Regions from separate parts of the Micromonospora sp. NPDC093244 genome, predicted to be linked through region 3. Evidence: predicted binding sites of a transcription regulator. Region 3 holds the regulator's gene; each other region holds the start of a gene.
The links. Region 3 encodes HrcA, which represses chaperone genes, less so after heat shock. Its sites were predicted from a motif close to GGTTNGCACNCTCNNNNNGAGNGTGCNAACC; they were not measured.
Positions count from the first base shown of each region.

Region 1 (5,550 bases), on a different contig from region 3:
TCGCCGCCGCCGGCAACACCGGTCCGTGGTGCGGGTCGATCGAGGACCCGCCGGCGCAGTACCCGGACGTGCTGACCGTCGGCGCTGTGGACGCGCAACGGCGGGTGGCGGAGTTCTCCTCGCGTGGGCCGGTGGCCGGCGGTGTGGTCAAGCCGGACGTGCTGGCACCGGGCGTGGAGGTGGTGTCGGCGATGCCGGGCGGCGGGTACGGCGTCCTGGACGGAACGTCGATGGCGTCTCCCCAGGTGGCCGGCGTGGTGGCGCTGATGTGGTCGGCGAATCCGGCGCTCGTCGGCGACCTGGCGCGTACGCGGCAGATCCTGCGGGACACCGCGACGCCGGCCGTGCCGACGTACCGCTCGCGTAACCAGGCGGACGCCTGCGGCGGCCCGGCGAACGTCACGGGCGCCGGGGAGGTCGACGCTCTCGCCGCCGTCCGCGCCGCCCAGGGGTGATCTAGGGTCGCGACCATGGACGCCGAGATCACCGTCACCGAGCTGACCCCCGACCTGAGCCCCGCCGTGGTGCGGCTCTGCGAGCTGGCTCTCGACCTGCCCGAGGACGCCACCGAGGCGGCCCCCATCGTCGACGTGCTCTGGCCCCGCGCCGGCGCCGACCGACCGGTGGTCGCACTTGGCGTCCAGCGGGGGGCCGATCTGGTCGGTGTGCTGCTCTGCTCGGTGTCGCCGACCGATCCGGGAGTCGGGCACGTGGACCTGGTCGCGGTGCTGCCGGACCAGCGGCGCCGGGGAGTGGGGCGGGCGCTGCTGGCGCGGGCCGAAGCGGTGCTCGCCGAGCGCGGGGTGACCGAGGTGCTGCTCGCCGGGAACCCGCCGTACTACGCGTGGCCGGGTATCGACGTGCGGTACACGCCTGCGGTCTGCGCCGCCCTCGCGTCGGGCTACCGGCAGGACCGGACGGCCTGGAACATGACAGCCGACCTGTCGTACGACGAGTCGCCGGCACTGCGGTCCACGGAGGCGGCGGAGCGGCGGCTGGCCGAGCGGGGCATCACGGTACGGCGGGCGGAACCGGCGGACCTGCCGGCGTTGACCGCGTTCGCCCGGGCCACCTTCGGTGGGGCGTGGGACGGCGAGGTGGCCGGTTCGGTGGGCCGTACGGGGGCCGGGTGTCACCTGGCGGAGAAGGACGGCGAGCTGCTCGGTTTCGCCGCGTACGGGTCGTCGCGGCCGAGCTGGTTCGGGCCGATGGGCACCGCTCCGGCCGCCGAGGGTTCCGGGATCGGCGGGGTGCTGCTGCGTCGCTGTCTGCGCGACCAGCGGGCGCAGGGCCTGGACCGCGCGCAGATCGGCTGGGTGGGGCCGGTGCCGTTCTACTCGGGCAGCGCGGGCGCGCGGATCGAGCGGGTCTTCTTTCTGTACCGGCGGACCCTACCAGTGGCATAAGTGGGCAAATGGGACATAGATTCATTCGCCCGCATCGCCCATCGACCGCCCCCTACCGTTTCGGTAGAGGAGGCAGCCATGACCACGGATGACGACCAGACCGAGGACGGCCCGCCGATCACCTGGAAACCGGTAGGCGAACTGCCAGGCCAACTGCCGTTCGACAGGCTCGACTACGGCGACGCCGAACAACTGGCCGAGATGACCACCGACGCCGAGCCGGCGGTCGAGGAGCCGCAGGAGATGGTGGACGCCCCGATCCAACTGCTTCCGCCGTACGACAGGGCACAGAAGAGGCGTAACCAGCGCCCGCTGCCCACCTGACGACGAACGGGGCGGACCGCGTCAGCGGCCCGCCCCGTTCGGTGTGTCGGAACTGGACTCAGAAGTCCATGTCCCCGCCACCCGGGCCAGCCGGGGCAGCCGGGGTCTTCTCCGGCTTGTCCGCGACGACGGCCTCGGTGGTGAGGAACAGCGCGGCGATCGACGACGCGTTCTGCAGCGCCGAACGCGTCACCTTGGCCGGGTCGATGATGCCCGCGGCCAGCAGGTCGACGTACTCGCCGTTGGCGGCGTTGAGGCCGTGACCCGCTTCGAGGTTACGGACCTTCTCCACCACGACGCCGCCCTCGAGGCCGGCGTTGACGGCGATCTGCCGCAGCGGGGCGTCCAGCGCGACCTTGACGATGTTGGCACCGGTGGCCTCGTCGCCGACCAGGTCCAGCTTGTCGAAGGCGGTCTTGCCGGCCTGCACCAGCGCGACGCCACCACCCGGGACGATGCCCTCCTCGACGGCGGCCTTCGCGTTGCGAACGGCGTCCTCGATGCGGTGCTTGCGCTCCTTGAGCTCGACCTCGGTGGCCGCGCCGACCTTGATGACCGCAACGCCGCCGGCCAGCTTGGCCAGCCGCTCCTGCAGCTTCTCGCGGTCGTAGTCGGAGTCGCTCTTGTCGATCTCGGCCCGGATCTGGTTGACCCGACCCTGGATCTGGTCGGCGTCGCCGGCACCGTCGACGATGGTGGTCTCGTCCTTGGTCACCACGACCTTGCGGGCGCGGCCCAGCATGTCGACGCCGACGGCGTCCAGCTTGAGGCCGACCTCCTCGCTGATGACCTGGCCACCGGTGAGGATGGCGATGTCGGCGAGCATGGCCTTGCGGCGGTCACCGAAGCCCGGCGCCTTGACGGCGACGGACTTGAAGGTGCCCCGGACCTTGTTGACGACCAGGGTGGCCAGGGCCTCGCCCTCGATGTCCTCGGCGATGATCAGCAGCGGCTTGCCCGACTGCATGACCTTCTCCAGGATCGGGAGCAGGTCCTTGACCGACGAGATCTTGCTGTTGACGATCAGGAGGTAGGGGTCGTCGAAGACGGCCTCCATGCGCTCCGGGTCGGTCATGAAGTAGGCCGAGATGTAGCCCTTGTCGAAGCGCATACCCTCGGTGAGCTCCAGCTCCAGCCCGAAGGTGTTGCTCTCCTCGACGGTGATGACGCCTTCCTTGCCGACCTTGTCCATCGCCTCGGCGATGATCTCGCCGACGCTGGTGTCACCAGCGGAGATGGAGGCGGTGGAGGCGATCTGCTCCTTGGTCTCGACGTCCTTGGCGAGCTTGGACAGCTCCTCCGAGACGCTCGCGACCGCGGCCTCGATGCCCCGCTTCAGGGCCATCGGGTTGGCGCCGGCGGCCACGTTGCGCAGGCCCTCGCGAACCAGGGCCTGGGCCAGGACGGTCGCCGTCGTCGTGCCGTCACCGGCAACGTCGTCGGTCTTCTTCGCGACCTCCTTGACCAGCTCGGCGCCGATCTTCTCGTACGGGTCCTCGAGCTCGATCTCCTTGGCGATGCTCACACCATCGTTGGTGATGGTGGGGGCACCCCACTTCTTCTCGAGCACGACGTTGCGGCCCTTGGGGCCGAGGGTCACCTTTACGGCGTCAGCGAGCTGGTTCATGCCCCGCTCGAGGCCGCGGCGCGCCTCTTCGTCGAACGCGATCATCTTGGCCATACGGCGTTGTCCTCCTGGACACTCACGGGCCACCCGAGATGTGTGCCCCGGATGGGCCGCCTGGTGTACGCACCTTGGGACGTCGCCACCTGGCGACGACGACGTCCTTCGGCCGGGCCGGATAGCCCGCGACGACCGGCCATGCCGCCCCGGCGTCTCCACGCCGGTGCAACCTGGCCCCACCGTCCCGACCATTGGCACTCACGGTATGCGAGTGCCAATGACTTGTTTAGCACTCTCCCCTGCCGAGTGCAAGCACGATGGTGCGGCTCAGCCGAGTTCCGCAGCCAGTCCGGTGCTGTTCACCGGCGCCTCATGCGCCCGCTGCTCGGCGTACGTGACCAGCAGACCGATCAACTGGGCGAGGTGCGCCGGCAGGGCCAGCACGGCCGAGACCGCGAGGACCGCGACGATGCCGACAGCGGTGCCGGGCGACGAGAGCGGGTCCGTACCCAGCGGGACGGACAGGATCGACTCCAGCACCGACGGGACCACCGTGGCCACGATCACCACCGCGACGACGAGCGCCACCCGGCCGAGCAGCAGACCGAGCCGGTCGTGGAACATCCGGAACGACCTGCCGATCGGGTTCTGCCGCTCGAACAGGTAGACCGGGCCGGCCATGCTCAACGCGAACGCCAGGTAGATGCCCGGCAGCACGCAGAAGCAGAACCCCACCCCGATCAGCAGACTGATCAACAGCGTCCAGCCCCAGAGCCCGAGCGCGCGCCGTGCGCCGTACCGCAGCGCCGGCCCCAGCTCGGCGGACTCCCCCGCCGCCTGGCGGGTGATCACCCAGGTCCCGGCGGCCCACCCGATGGCCTGCACCAGCCCGATCAGCAGACTGCCGCCGATCAGCACGGCCAGGAGGGTCACCAGGTCCGTGACGAACGTCTCCGGCAGGCTGGACGGTGACTCAGCCTGCGCCTCCCAGCGCGCCGACGGGTCCACACCGAGGGAGAGCACCGAGAGTACGGCGGCAGGCGCCACCTGGGTGAGCAGCATGATGGGCACCAGCAGCCGCCACCCCCGACGCAGCGCCGCCCCACACCTGGCGGACCAGCCGCCGAGACCGGCGCCGGGCGGGGTGACCAGGGCGTCGTTCGGGTCGAACCCGTGACCCGCCGGGTACCACCCGACGGGCGACCCCGGATACCAGGACTGCCCCGGGTAGGGGCCGGCGCCCGGCGGGAAGCCGCCGGTGGGCGGGAACACCCACTGGGCGGGCGCTGCGGGCGTACCCCAGCCGCCCTGCGCGGGGTCCCAGCCCGGCGGCGGGCCGGCCTGGCCGCCGGTTGCGCCCGGGTCGGACGGGCCCGGCTCCCCCGGCCCGGGAGGCGGGGTGGTCGGGGGCGGCTGGTCGGTCATGAACCCTCCTCAGCATCGGCTGGAACGGTTCACGATCTTCCCGGCTACGTGCCCGCACCGCAGCCCGCGACGCGCGGGAAATCAGACGACGCGTACGTGCTCGGCCTGTGGGCCCTTCTGGCCCTGGGCGATCTCGAACTCCACCCGCTGACCGTCGTCCAACGCCTTGTAGCCGTCCATCTCGATCGCGGAGAAGTGGACGAACACGTCCTGACCGCCGTCGACGGCGATGAAGCCGTAGCCCTTCTCGGCGTTGAACCATTTCACGGTGCCCTGTGCCACGGTGCACTTCCTCACTCTGCGCGGCGTTACCTGCCCCGGCGCGCGGCGTGACCGGGCGCCTGTGGACCACCGCTCGGCGATCGATGACGGCCGCTGAAACGGGTGACCGAAATCGCACGCTACACGAGGAGTGACGGCCGCGCACGACCACAAATCGGGCATGGTCCAGGGCGCTCCGACGGCGTCGACGAGCCCTGGTTTTCCGGGCAGAGCATCCATGTCCGTGGTTGTCGCCGAAAACCGATTCCGGCCCTGTGATAGGCATGCGGCATGACCACCGACACGGGCTCGCACGCCCTGCGGCAGGCGCAGATCCGCCGGGTCCGGCCGCAGGACGCCGCCCGGATGCGGGCGCTGCGCCTGGAGATGCTCGCCGACGCGCCGCTGGCCTTCCTGGAGACGATCGCCGACGCGGCCGCCCGCCCGCACGCCGAGTACGCGGCCCGGGTCGCGTACACCTCGCGGGGCGCGGAGACGGCGCAGTTCGTG
Region 1 is NZ_JBFBEO010000004.1:269,187-274,736, reverse strand. It holds gene AB0N27_RS22085 (S8 family serine peptidase) at 1-455, shown strand, start outside; gene AB0N27_RS22080 (GNAT family N-acetyltransferase) at 471-1,406, shown strand; gene AB0N27_RS22075 (hypothetical protein) at 1,485-1,730, shown strand; gene groL (chaperonin GroEL) at 1,789-3,411, opposite strand; gene AB0N27_RS22065 (hypothetical protein) at 3,682-4,779, opposite strand; gene AB0N27_RS22060 (cold-shock protein) at 4,861-5,061, opposite strand; gene AB0N27_RS22055 (GNAT family N-acetyltransferase) at 5,332-5,550, shown strand, end outside.
Region 1: the regulator HrcA is predicted to act here: its motif matches at 3,604-3,634, upstream of groL (chaperonin GroEL).

Region 2 (5,550 bases), on a different contig from region 3:
AGCAGCACCGAGGGGACGTCGCGACCGCCCTCGGGGTCCTTCACCGTCTGGCCGGTGTCCTTCCGCTCGCCCTTGGCCAGAGCGACGGCCAGGTCGGAGGCGGCCTTCGCCTCTTCCCGCACGGCCTTGTAGACGGTCATGCACTGGTCGCCCGCGAGGATGTTCTGCAGTCCCTCGGTGCTGGCGTCCTGCCCGGTCACCGGCACCTTGCCGTTGAGGTTGTTCTTCTTCAGGATCGAGATGGCCGCGTTGCCGAGGCCGTCGTTGGCGGCCAGCACGCCGTCGATCTTGCCCTTGGCCGTGGTGAGCTGCTGCTCGAAGATCGTCGTGGCCTGCGCGTTGTCCCACGCGGGCACGGAGTCCTCAGGGCCCTTGGTGTATTCCTTGCTCTCAAACTTCGGCTTGAGCACCGAGTCGTAGCCGGCCTTGAACAGGGTGGCGTTGTTGTCGGTGGGGGAACCGTTCAGGTACGCCACGACGGGGTTCTTGACGCCCTTCTCGGTCAGGCACTTCGACAGACCCTCGCCCTGGAGCTTGCCGACGGTCTCGTTGTCGAAGCTGACGTAGTACTGGGCCGAGCCGCCCAGCGTGAGGCGGTCGTAGTCGATGGTCGCGACGCCCTGCGACTTGGCCTTGTCGAGCACGGCCTTGCCGGTGCCGGAGTCCAGGTTGACGATCATGAGAGCGGTGACGCCGCTGGTGATCATCTGGTCGGCGATGGTCTGGAAGGCGGTCTTGTCGTTCTGGGCGTTCTGGATGTCGTACTGCACACCGGCGGACTTGAACGCCTCCTCCAGAAAGCGTCGGTCCGCGGTCTCCCAGCGGGCCGAGGACTTGCTGTCCGGAAGGATCACGCCGATCTTGGGGGTCTTGGCGGAGCTGCCCGCTTCCGGGCTGGAGTCGTCGTTGCAAGCAGTCAGGCCGCCGGTCGCGAGCAGGCCCACGGCGGCGATGGTGAGGATCCCCTTACGCATGTGCAGGGTCCTTTCGGAGGTGGGGGAGGTGTTGTTTTGTTGTGTCCGGCAACGTATTTCGCGTCACACCGGATCCACAAGACCGCGTAGGTGCCAAGTTTGTTGGGAGCGATAACAATTCAGCAACGCAACTGTTACTCCCCGAACATCCCGCGGAAGGCCGATGTAACGGCAGCCGTCAGCGGGCCTGCAACGGCGCGGTACGGGCGTCGGTCAGCGCCACCAGATCGGCCGCCGACAGTTCGAGTTGAAGACCGCGCCGGCCTGCGGAGACGTAGATCGTCGGCAGGTCCAGTGCGGAGTCGTCGAGCACAGTGGGCAGTCGCCGCCGCTGCCCGAGCGGGCTGATCCCGCCCCGTACATAGCCGGTGGCCCGCTCGGCGACCGTCCGGTCGGCCAGCGCCGCGCGCTTGCCGCCGACCGCCGCGGCGAGCGCCTTGAGGTCCAGTTCGCCGCTGACCGGTACGACCGCCACGGTGAGCGCGCCGTCCACGTCCGTCACCAGCGACTTGAACACCCGCTCCGGGGCCACGTCGAGCGCCGCCGCCACCAGCGCGCCGTAGTTCGGCGCGTCAGGGGCCACCCGGTAGGGGTGGGTGCGATGCGTGATCCCACGCTTGACCAGTAGTGCCGTTGCCGGAGTGCCAGGTCCCGCCACACCCCGAACCTAACCGACAGGTCGGCCGATCAGCACCGTCGGTGCCCCGGCGATCCGGGTGAGCACCAGACTCGCCGCCTGGTCGCCGGCCAGCCGCAGGTCCCGCCGCAGCTGCTCCGGGGTGAGTGCCGAACCCCGCTTGAGGATCTCCACCCGACCCACCCGGCGATCCCGCAGCAGTGCGCGCAGTCGCTTGAGCGAGAACGGCAGCACGTCGGTGATCTCCAGGCAGCGGGCGTACGGGGTGCGGATCGGGTGGTCGGCGTAGAGGTAGGCGATGCTCGGGTCGGCCAGGGTGGCGTCCAGCTCGCCGGCCAGCTCGGCGACGAGGTGCGCGCGGACCACGGCCGGGTCCGGGTCGTACAGGTACCGGCGCGGCGGCCCGACCGGCGCCTCGCTGGCGCCCGAGCCGGTGAGCTGGTGACGGCGGATCTCGTCACCCTCCCGGCGGTACAGGGTGGCGCGGCGCGGCACCTCGGCCAGTTCACCGCACCAGAGCGCGGCCTCGACCAGGTCGCCGTCCACGCCTACCCACTCCGCCTCCGCGCCGGCGGGGATGAGCGCGTGGTCCAGGCCCGGAGCCACCTTCACCACGGTGCGCGGCACCCGCTGCGCCAGCCCCGTGACGAAGTCCCACGGCGGCGAGTAGGCGCGCGGGTCGAAGATCCGACGGCCGGTCCCGGTGGCGCGCCGGGCCGGGTCGCAGAAGACGCCGTCGACCCGGGAGACGTCGAACGCGGTGGCGTCGCCGCACTCGACTGTGAACAGGTCGGCCAGTCCGGCCGCCTCGGCGTTCGCGGCGGCCATCGCGGCGGTCACCGGGTCGGCCTCCACCCCGTACACCCGGATGCCGGCGCGGGCGGCGGCAAGCGCGTCCGCGCCGAGGCCGCAGCCGAGGTCGGCCAGGGCGTGGACGCCGCCGGCGGCCAGCCGGGCGGCCCGGCGGTCGGCGACCACCAGGCGGGTGGCCTGCTCCAGCCCGGCGCGGGTGAGGAACATCCCCGCGGCGGCGGGACCGAACTTGCCTACCGCCCGGTGGCGCAGCTCGGCCTGGGTGAGCGCCGCCGCGGCCAGCGCCGGAGGCACCCCGGCCGCGCGCAGCGCCGACGCCGCGGCCAGCGGGTCGCCGCCGGCCAGCCTGGCCGCCGCCGTGAGCGCGGCCGACCCCTCGGGGGTACGCAGCGCCGCCAGCTGGTCGAGATCCACCTCGACATTCTCCCGGTCGAGGGGAAAATCCGGGCTGGCGGGGCGCGACTCGCTGGCACTCTCCTTGACGGAGTGCTAGCCACGGAATAACCTGCGATTAGCACTCTCACCCTGAGGGTGCCAGCTTCCGGGTCTCGCGACCCGGGTGCGCACGCCAGGCGGACCGGCACCCGCGACGACGGCCCCGCCCGGTGGCATGAGGCAGATTGACGCTGGTCAGCCCCGCTGGCCAGCAACGAAACCAGTACCCCAGGAGGGTATGCCCGTGACTACCGCGACCAAGGTTGCGATCAAGCCGCTCGAGGACCGCATCGTGGTCCAGGCGAACGAGGCTGAGACCACCACGGCGTCGGGCATCGTGATCCCCGACACCGCCAAGGAGAAGCCGCAGGAGGGCACCGTCCTCGCTGTGGGCCCGGGGCGCGTCGACGACAACGGCAACCGGGTTCCGGTTGACGTCCAGGTCGGCGACACCGTCCTCTACTCGAAGTACGGCGGCACCGAGGTCAAGTACGCCGGCGAGGAGTACCTGGTGCTCTCCGCCCGCGACGTCCTCGCGGTCATCGAGAAGTAAGCAACCGATCAGTGCCACTGCCCCGGTCCGGCTCGCCGGGCCGGGGCAATGGCGCTTCGAAGGGACATTCATGGCGAAGATCCTGAGCTTCTCGGACGACGCCCGGCACCTGCTGGAGCACGGTGTCAACGCCCTCGCGGACGCGGTCAAGGTCACCCTCGGCCCGCGCGGGCGCAACGTCGTCCTGGACAAGAAATTCGGTGCGCCGACGATCACCAACGATGGTGTGACCATCGCCAAGGAGATCGAGCTCACCAACCCCTACGAGAACCTCGGCGCGCAGCTGGTCAAGGAGGTGGCGACCAAGACCAACGACGTCGCCGGCGACGGGACCACCACCGCCACCGTGCTGGCCCAGGCGATGGTTCGCGAGGGTCTGCGCAACGTGACCGCCGGGACCAACCCGGCCGGCCTCAAGCGGGGCATCGACGCGGCGGCCGCCAAGGTCTCCGAGGCGCTGCTCGGCCGGGCTGTGGAGGTCGCCGACAAGGACTCGATCTCGAACGTGGCGACGATCTCCGCGCAGGACGCCACCATCGGCGACCTGATCGCCGAGGCGATGGAGCGGGTCGGCCGCGACGGTGTCATCACCGTCGAGGAGGGCTCGATGCTCACCACCGAACTGGACGTGACCGAGGGTCTCCAGTTCGACAAGGGCTTCATCTCGCCGAACTTCGTCACCGACCTGGAGGGTCAGGAGTCCGTCCTGGAGGACGCGTACATCCTGGTCACCACCCAGAAGATCTCGGCGATCGAGGAGCTGCTGCCGCTGCTGGAGAAGGTCCTGCAGAACAGCAAGCCGCTGCTGATCATCGCCGAGGACGTGGACGGCCAGGCGCTGTCCACCCTGGTGGTCAACTCGCTGCGCAAGACCCTCAAGGTCTGCGCGGTCAAGGCCCCGGGCTTCGGTGACCGCCGCAAGGCCATGCTCCAGGACATCGCGATCTCCACGGGTGCCGAGCTGGTCGCCCCGGAGCTGGGCTACAAGCTCGACCAGGTCGGCCTGGAGGTGCTCGGCACCGCCCGGCGCGTCGTGGTCGACAAGGAGAACACCACGATCGTCGACGGCGGTGGCCAGAAGGCCGACGTCGCCGACCGGGTGGCCCAGATCCGCAAGGAGATCGAGGCCTCCGACTCCGACTGGGACCGGGAGAAGCTGGCCGAGCGGCTGGCGAAGCTCTCCGGCGGCATCGCCGTGATCAAGGTGGGTGCGGCGACCGAGGTCGAGATGAAGGAGCGCAAGCACCGCATCGAGGACGCCATCGCGGCGACCAAGGCCGCGGTCGAGGAGGGCACCGTGCCCGGCGGTGGCGCCGCCCTGGTGCAGATCCTCCCGGTGCTCGACGACGACCTGGGCTTCACCGGTGACGAGAAGGTCGGTGTCTCGATCGTGCGCAAGTCGCTCGTCGAGCCGCTGCGCTGGATCGCGCAGAACGCCGGTCACGACGGGTACGTCGTGACCCAGAAGGTCGCCGACATGCAGTGGGGCAACGGCCTCGACGCCGCCACCGGCGAGTACGTCGACCTGGTCAAGGCCGGCATCATCGACCCGGTGAAGGTGACCCGCAACGCGGTCACCAACGCCGCCTCGATCGCCGGCCTGCTGCTCACCACGGAGAGCCTCGTGGTGGAGAAGCCGGAGCAGGCCGAACCGGCCGCCGCCGGCGGGCACGGCCACGGTCACGGCCACCAGCACGGCCCGGGCTTCTGACCCGGTAGCGACACCCGTCCCGGGGCACACCGTCGTACGACGGTGTGCCCCGGTTCGTCGTACGAGGTCATTACCGAGCGCTGACGTGGTTGGCGACGCGGCGGAATGATCGCGCACACTGGGCCGATGAGCACCACGTCACGGCGGTACGCCGCGCTGGCCGGAGTGACCGCTGCCGCCGTCGCGATCGGGATCGCCGAGCCGGTGGCGGTGCTGACCGGCCCCCGGTCGGCGCCGCTCGTCGCGGTCGGCGGGGTGGTCGTCGACGCCGTCCCCGAGTCGGTGAAGCAGTTCGCCATCGACCTCTTCGGCACCGCCGACAAGATCGCCCTGCTGGTCGGTACGGCGGTGCTGCTCGGCGCGTTCGCCGCGCTGTTCGGGATGCTTGCGGTACGCCGGTTGGCTCTCGGCCTGGCCGGGATCGCGG
Region 2 is NZ_JBFBEO010000007.1:155,329-160,878, reverse strand. It holds gene AB0N27_RS26850 (substrate-binding domain-containing protein) at 1-974, opposite strand, end outside; gene ybaK (Cys-tRNA(Pro) deacylase) at 1,153-1,632, opposite strand; gene AB0N27_RS26840 (methyltransferase domain-containing protein) at 1,642-2,838, opposite strand; gene groES (co-chaperone GroES) at 3,098-3,412, shown strand; gene groL (chaperonin GroEL) at 3,483-5,123, shown strand; gene AB0N27_RS26825 (molybdopterin-dependent oxidoreductase) at 5,250-5,550, shown strand, end outside.
Region 2: the regulator HrcA is predicted to act here: its motif matches at 2,934-2,964, upstream of groES (co-chaperone GroES).

Region 3 (5,550 bases):
ACTACCGGGTGGTCGACGGGCACGACGACGATCCGGTCCTGCTCCGCCCCGACGGCACCCCCGTCGAGACGTGGCGTGAGGATTACCCGTACGACGAACGGTTGGACCGCGACGAGTACGACCACCACAAGCGGCTGCTCCAGATCGAGCTGCTCAAGCTCCAGGACTGGATCAAGGAGTCTGGCGAGCGGCTGGTGATCCTGTTCGAGGGCCGGGACGCGGCCGGCAAGGGCGGCACCATCAAACGGTTCATGGAGCACCTCAACCCGCGCGGCGCCTCAGTCGTGGCGCTGGCCAAGCCGGACGAGCGCGAGGCAGGCCAGTGGTACTTCCAGCGGTGGATGGCGCACCTGCCGGCGGCCGGCGAGATGGTGCTGTTCGATCGGTCCTGGTACAACAGGGCCGGCGTCGAGCGGGTGATGGGTTTCTGCACCCGCAAGGAGTACCTGGAGTTCCTGCGCCAGGCCCCGGAGCTGGAGCGGATGCTGGTGCGCTCGGGCATCAGGCTTGTCAAGTTCTGGTTCTCGGTGTCGCAGAACGAGCAGCGCACCAGGTTCGCGATCCGCCAGGTGGACCCGGTGCGGCAGTGGAAGCTGTCCCCCATGGACATCGCCTCGCTCGACCGGTGGGACGAGTACACCGAGGCCAAGGAGGCGATGTTTTTCTGGACCGACACGGCCGACGCCCCGTGGACGGTGGTGAAGAGCAACGACAAGAAGCGGGCACGCATCGAGGCGATGCGGCACGTGCTGCACCGCTTCGACTACACAGGCAGGGACCCCGAGGTGGTCGGCACACCGGACCCGCAGATCATCGGGCCGGCCGGCCTGGACCTGGGGCCGGAGGAAGAGGTGGTGCCGGTCTTCCCGAGGCCCTGAACGGTCACCAGCGGCCGAGGCGGGTGGCGAGCACGCTGAGCGCCGCCACCCCGGCCGTCGAGGTACGCAGCACCGCCGGCCCGAGGCGTACCGGCCGACCACCGGCCTCGCGGAAGGCGGTCAGCTCGGCCGGGGCGATGCCGCCCTCCGGGCCGACCACCAGGACGATCTCCCCGGCGGTGGGCAGCTCGGCGGTGGTCAGCCGCTCCTCGGCCTCCTCGTGCAGCACGAACGCGGCGGCGGCGCCGGCGATCCGGCGGGCCACGGTCGCGGTGGACTCGTCAGGCGCACCGGCCACCACCGGCAGCCACGGCCGGCGGGCCTGCTTCGCGGCCTCCCGGGCGGTGGCCACCCACTTCTCCCGGGCCCGTACGCCCCGGTCACCTCGCCACTGGGCGACCGAGCGGGACGCCGCCCAGGGCACGATCTCGTCCACCCCGACCTCGGTCATCGCCTGCACGGCCAACTCGCCCCGATCGCCCTTGGCGATGCCCTGCACGGTGACGATCCGGGGTACCGGCGCGTCCGCGTACCCCCGGGAGGTGACGGTGACCTCCAGGCTGCCCCGGCCGACGGCGGTGACCACGGCGGCGGCGGCGCCTCCCCGCCCGTCGGCGAGCAGCAGCTCCTCGCCGACGCGCAGCCGTTGCACTGTGGCGGCGTGGTGCCCCTCCGGGCCGTCCAGGGTCAGTGCGTCGCCGGTGGGCAGCGCCTCGACCAGGAACAGCGGCGCGGACACCTCAGGCGTGCCCGTTGAACGCGTCGCGCATCCGGGAGAAGAAGCCGCCCTGCTTGGACAGCTCGGCGACCTCCTCACCACGGGTCTTGGCGAAGTCGCGAAGCATCTTCTCCTGGTCCGGGTCGAGCTTGGTGGGCGTGCGGACGTCCAGGTGCACGTAGAGGTCGCCCCGGCCGGTGCCGCGCAGGTGCGGCACGCCCCGGGCGCGCAGTCGCAGCGTGCTGGCCGGCTGGGTGCCGGCCTTGACGTCGACGGTCTCCTCGCTGTCAAGCGTCTTGATGGTGAGTCGGGTGCCCAGCGCCGCCGCGGTCATCGGCACGGTGACCCGACAGTGCAGGTCGTCGCCCTTGCGGGAGTACACGTCGTGCGGGCGCTCGTGGATCTCCACGTACAGGTCGCCGGCGGTGCCGCCACCCGGGCCGACCTCGCCCTGCTGGGCCAGCCGGATCCGCATGCCGTCCTCGACGCCGGCCGGGATCTTGACGGTCAGCGAGCGGCGGGTCCGCACCCGGCCGTCGCCGGCGCAGGTGGGGCAGGGGTGCGGGATGGTGGTGCCGTAGCCCTGGCACACGGTGCACGGGCGGGCCGAGACGACCTGGCCGAGGAAGGTGCGCTGCACCGACTGCACCTCGCCCCGGCCGCCGCACGCCTCGCAGGTGGCCAGGTGGGTGCCGGCGGCCGTGCCGGCGCCGGAGCAGGTGGTGCAGAGCACCGCGGTGTCGACGGTGATCGGCGCCTCGACGCCGAACGCCGTCTCGTGCAGGTCGAGTTCGAGTCGCAGGATCGCGTCGGCGCCCGGCCGGGTACGCGGACGCGGGCCACGGGCGCCACCTGCCGCACCGCCGAAGAACGCGTCCATGATGTCCTGGAAACCGACGAACGGGCCGGCCCCACCGGGACCACCCGGACCGCCTGCGCCACCGCCACCCGGGGCGAGCGGGTCGCCACCCAGGTCGACGATCTGCCGCTTGCGGTCGTCCGAGAGGACCTCGTACGCGGCGTTGATGTCCTTGAACTTCTCCTGAGCCTCCGGGTCCGGATTGACGTCCGGGTGGAACTGGCGCGCCAGCTTGCGGTAGGCGCGCTTGATCTCGTCATCGGAGGCTTCCCGGCTCACACCGAGAATGCCGTAGTAGTCCCTGGCCACTGCGTTCCGTGTCCTCATGTTCGTCTCGCGTTACGCCGACCGGCGGCCGCAGCCGGCCGTCGGCCCTGACCTGTCAGTTCTGGGCCAGCAGCTCGCCCACGTAGCGTGCCACGGCGCGCACCATGGCGATATTGCCGGGGTAGTCCATCCGGGTGGGCCCCAGCACCCCCAGGCCGCCGACGATCGTGGAGCCCGGGCCGTACCCGGTGCTGACCACCGAGGCGGCCCGGAGGTTGTCGAACTCGTTCTCGTCGCCGATCAGCACCCGGGTCGTGCTCGGCTCGGTCTCGCCGATCAGCTTGAGGAGCACCACCTCCTCTTCCAGGGCCTCCAGGATGGGCCGCAGCGAACCCTGGAAGTCGAGCAGGCCGCCCCGGGTGAGGTTGGCGGTGCCGGCCAGCGCGATGCGTTCCTCGTGCCGCTCGACGAGCGTCTCCAGCAGGACTGTTGAGAGCGTGGTCATGGCGGGGCGCAGCTCGGTCGACGCCTCCTCGACAAGCGCCTGCACCAGCGGCGGGGTGTCCGACAGGCGGGCGCCGGCGAGCTTCTCGTTCACCAGTCGACGCAGGTCGGTGACGTCGTCGGCGGGCACCGGCCCGGGCAGCTCCACGAGCCGCTGCTCCACCCGACCGGTGTCGGCGATCATGACGAGCATCAGCCGGGTCGTGGAGATCGGCACCAGCTCCAGGTGCCGCACCGAGGATCGGGCGAGGCTCGGGTACTGCACGACCGCCACCTGCCGGGTCAGCTGGGCGAGCAGCCGTACGGTGCGGTGCACCACGTCGTCGAGGTCGACCGCGCCGACGAGGAAACGCTCGATGGCCCGACGCTCGGCCGGGCTGAGCGGCTTGACCCGGGACAGCCGGTCGACGAAGAGCCGGTAGCCGCGATCGGTGGGCACCCGCCCCGCGCTGGTGTGCGGCTGGCGGATGTAGCCCTCCTCCTCCAGCACGGCCATGTCGTTGCGGACCGTGGCCGGGGAGACCCCGAGCTGGTGCCGCTCGACGAGCGCCTTGCTGCCGACCGGCTCCTGGGTGGAGACGTAGTCCTCGACGATGGCGCGGAGCACGGCGAGCTTTCGGTCGTCGAGACCCATCCTCCGCACCTCCTGTCGCACGTCGGCCGCCGGCGCGACCTCAAGCCGGCGGACCGTCCTGGCACTCGACTGTAACGAGTGCCAGTCTACGTCGGCGCCCCCGCCAGCGCGATGATCAACGACAGCTCGTCGGTGCGGTGCGTACCACCCGGCTCGGTCCGATCGGCCCGGCCGGCCAAGCGGTGTCGCTCTGGTGCGGCGTTGCCAACGGCACCTACCGTGACACCCATGACTGAACCTCCTCGCCCTCCCGGAGCGGGAGACCCCGGCAACTATCCGCCGGAGCCGACCTCACCGAGCTCGCCCTCATCGGCCGAGCCACCCACCGCACCACTGTCCGGGGCGCCCGGCCCGGGCGGCTATCCCCCGGCCGGTGGCTATCCGCCGCCCACCGGTGACCAACCGCCGTCGGGCGGCTACCCTCCGCCGGGTGGCTACCCGCCCGGGGGCTATCCCCCGGCCGGAGGCAACCCCGCTGGCGGCTATCCGACCGGTGGTGCCTACGGCGGCCCCGGTGGCGGCTACGCCAACAACGAGGACAAGACCTGGGCGCTCGTCGCGCACTTCGGCGGGGCCGCCGGGATGATCGTCAGCGGTGGCGTGCTCGGCTGGATCGGCCCGCTGGTGGCGCTGCTGGCCCGGGGCAACCAGTCCCCCACGGTCCGTACGCACGCCGTGGCGGCGCTCAACTTCCAGCTCCTCTGGTCGATCATCGGCCTGGTCGGCTGGGTGCTGTCCTGCATCGTGATCGGGTTCATCCCGGTCGCGGCGGCCGTGATCCTCGGCGCCGTGTTCGGCATCATCGCCGGCATCAAGGCCAATGAGGGGCAGTTCTACCGCTACCCGCTCTCCGCCAGCTTCATCAAGTGACGCCGGGCCGGCCGCTCCCCCGGCCGGCCCGTCGCACGGCTCCGCCGGCCGGGGCTTCGCTCCGGCTCAGGGCAGCAGGTCGCGGACCACGGCGTCGGCGAGCAGCCGGCCCCGCAGGGTGAGCACCGCCCGACCTGCCGCGTACCTCCCGGCGTCGAGCAGACCGTCGGCCAACGCCCGTTCCGCGCCGGCCCGCCCGGTGGCGTCGAGCACCGCCAGCGGCAGGCCGCTGGCGAGCCGCAGCCGGAGCATGACGTCCTCCATGTGCGCCTCGCCGGGGGTGAGCACCTCCCGGGCCAGGCCGGGCGACGCGCCGGCGGCCAGCCGCTGGGCGTACGCCGAGGGGTGCTTCACGTTCCACCAGCGCACCCCGCCGACGTGGCTGTGCGCCCCCGGTCCCAGCCCCCACCAGTCCGCGCCGGTCCAGTAGAGCAGGTTGTGCCGGCACCGGGCGTCCTCGCCGCTTGCCCAGTTGGAGACCTCGTACCAGGACAGGCCTGCCGCGTCGAGGGCGGCCTCCGCGGCCAGGTAGCGGTCCGCGGCGACGTCGTCGCTGGGGTACGCCAGCTCGCCGCGCTTCATTCGGGCGGCGAGCCGGGTGCCGTCCTCGACGATCAGGGCGTACGCGCTGACGTGGTCCACCCCGGCGGCGACGACCTGCTCCAGCGAGGCGGCAAAGTCCTCGGCCCGCTCCCCCGGGGTGCCGTAGATCAGGTCCAGGTTCACGTGCTCGAACCCGGCGTCGCGTGCCTCCAGGGCGGCGGCGGTGGCCCGGCCGGCGCTGTGTCTGCGGTCCAGGATCGCCAGGACCCCCGGGGAG
Region 3 is NZ_JBFBEO010000001.1:67,860-73,409, reverse strand. It holds gene ppk2 (polyphosphate kinase 2) at 1-878, shown strand, start outside; gene AB0N27_RS00360 (16S rRNA (uracil(1498)-N(3))-methyltransferase) at 883-1,617, opposite strand; gene dnaJ (molecular chaperone DnaJ) at 1,619-2,764, opposite strand; gene hrcA (heat-inducible transcriptional repressor HrcA) at 2,838-3,860, opposite strand; gene AB0N27_RS00345 (DUF4870 domain-containing protein) at 4,089-4,730, shown strand; gene hemW (radical SAM family heme chaperone HemW) at 4,797-5,550, opposite strand, start outside.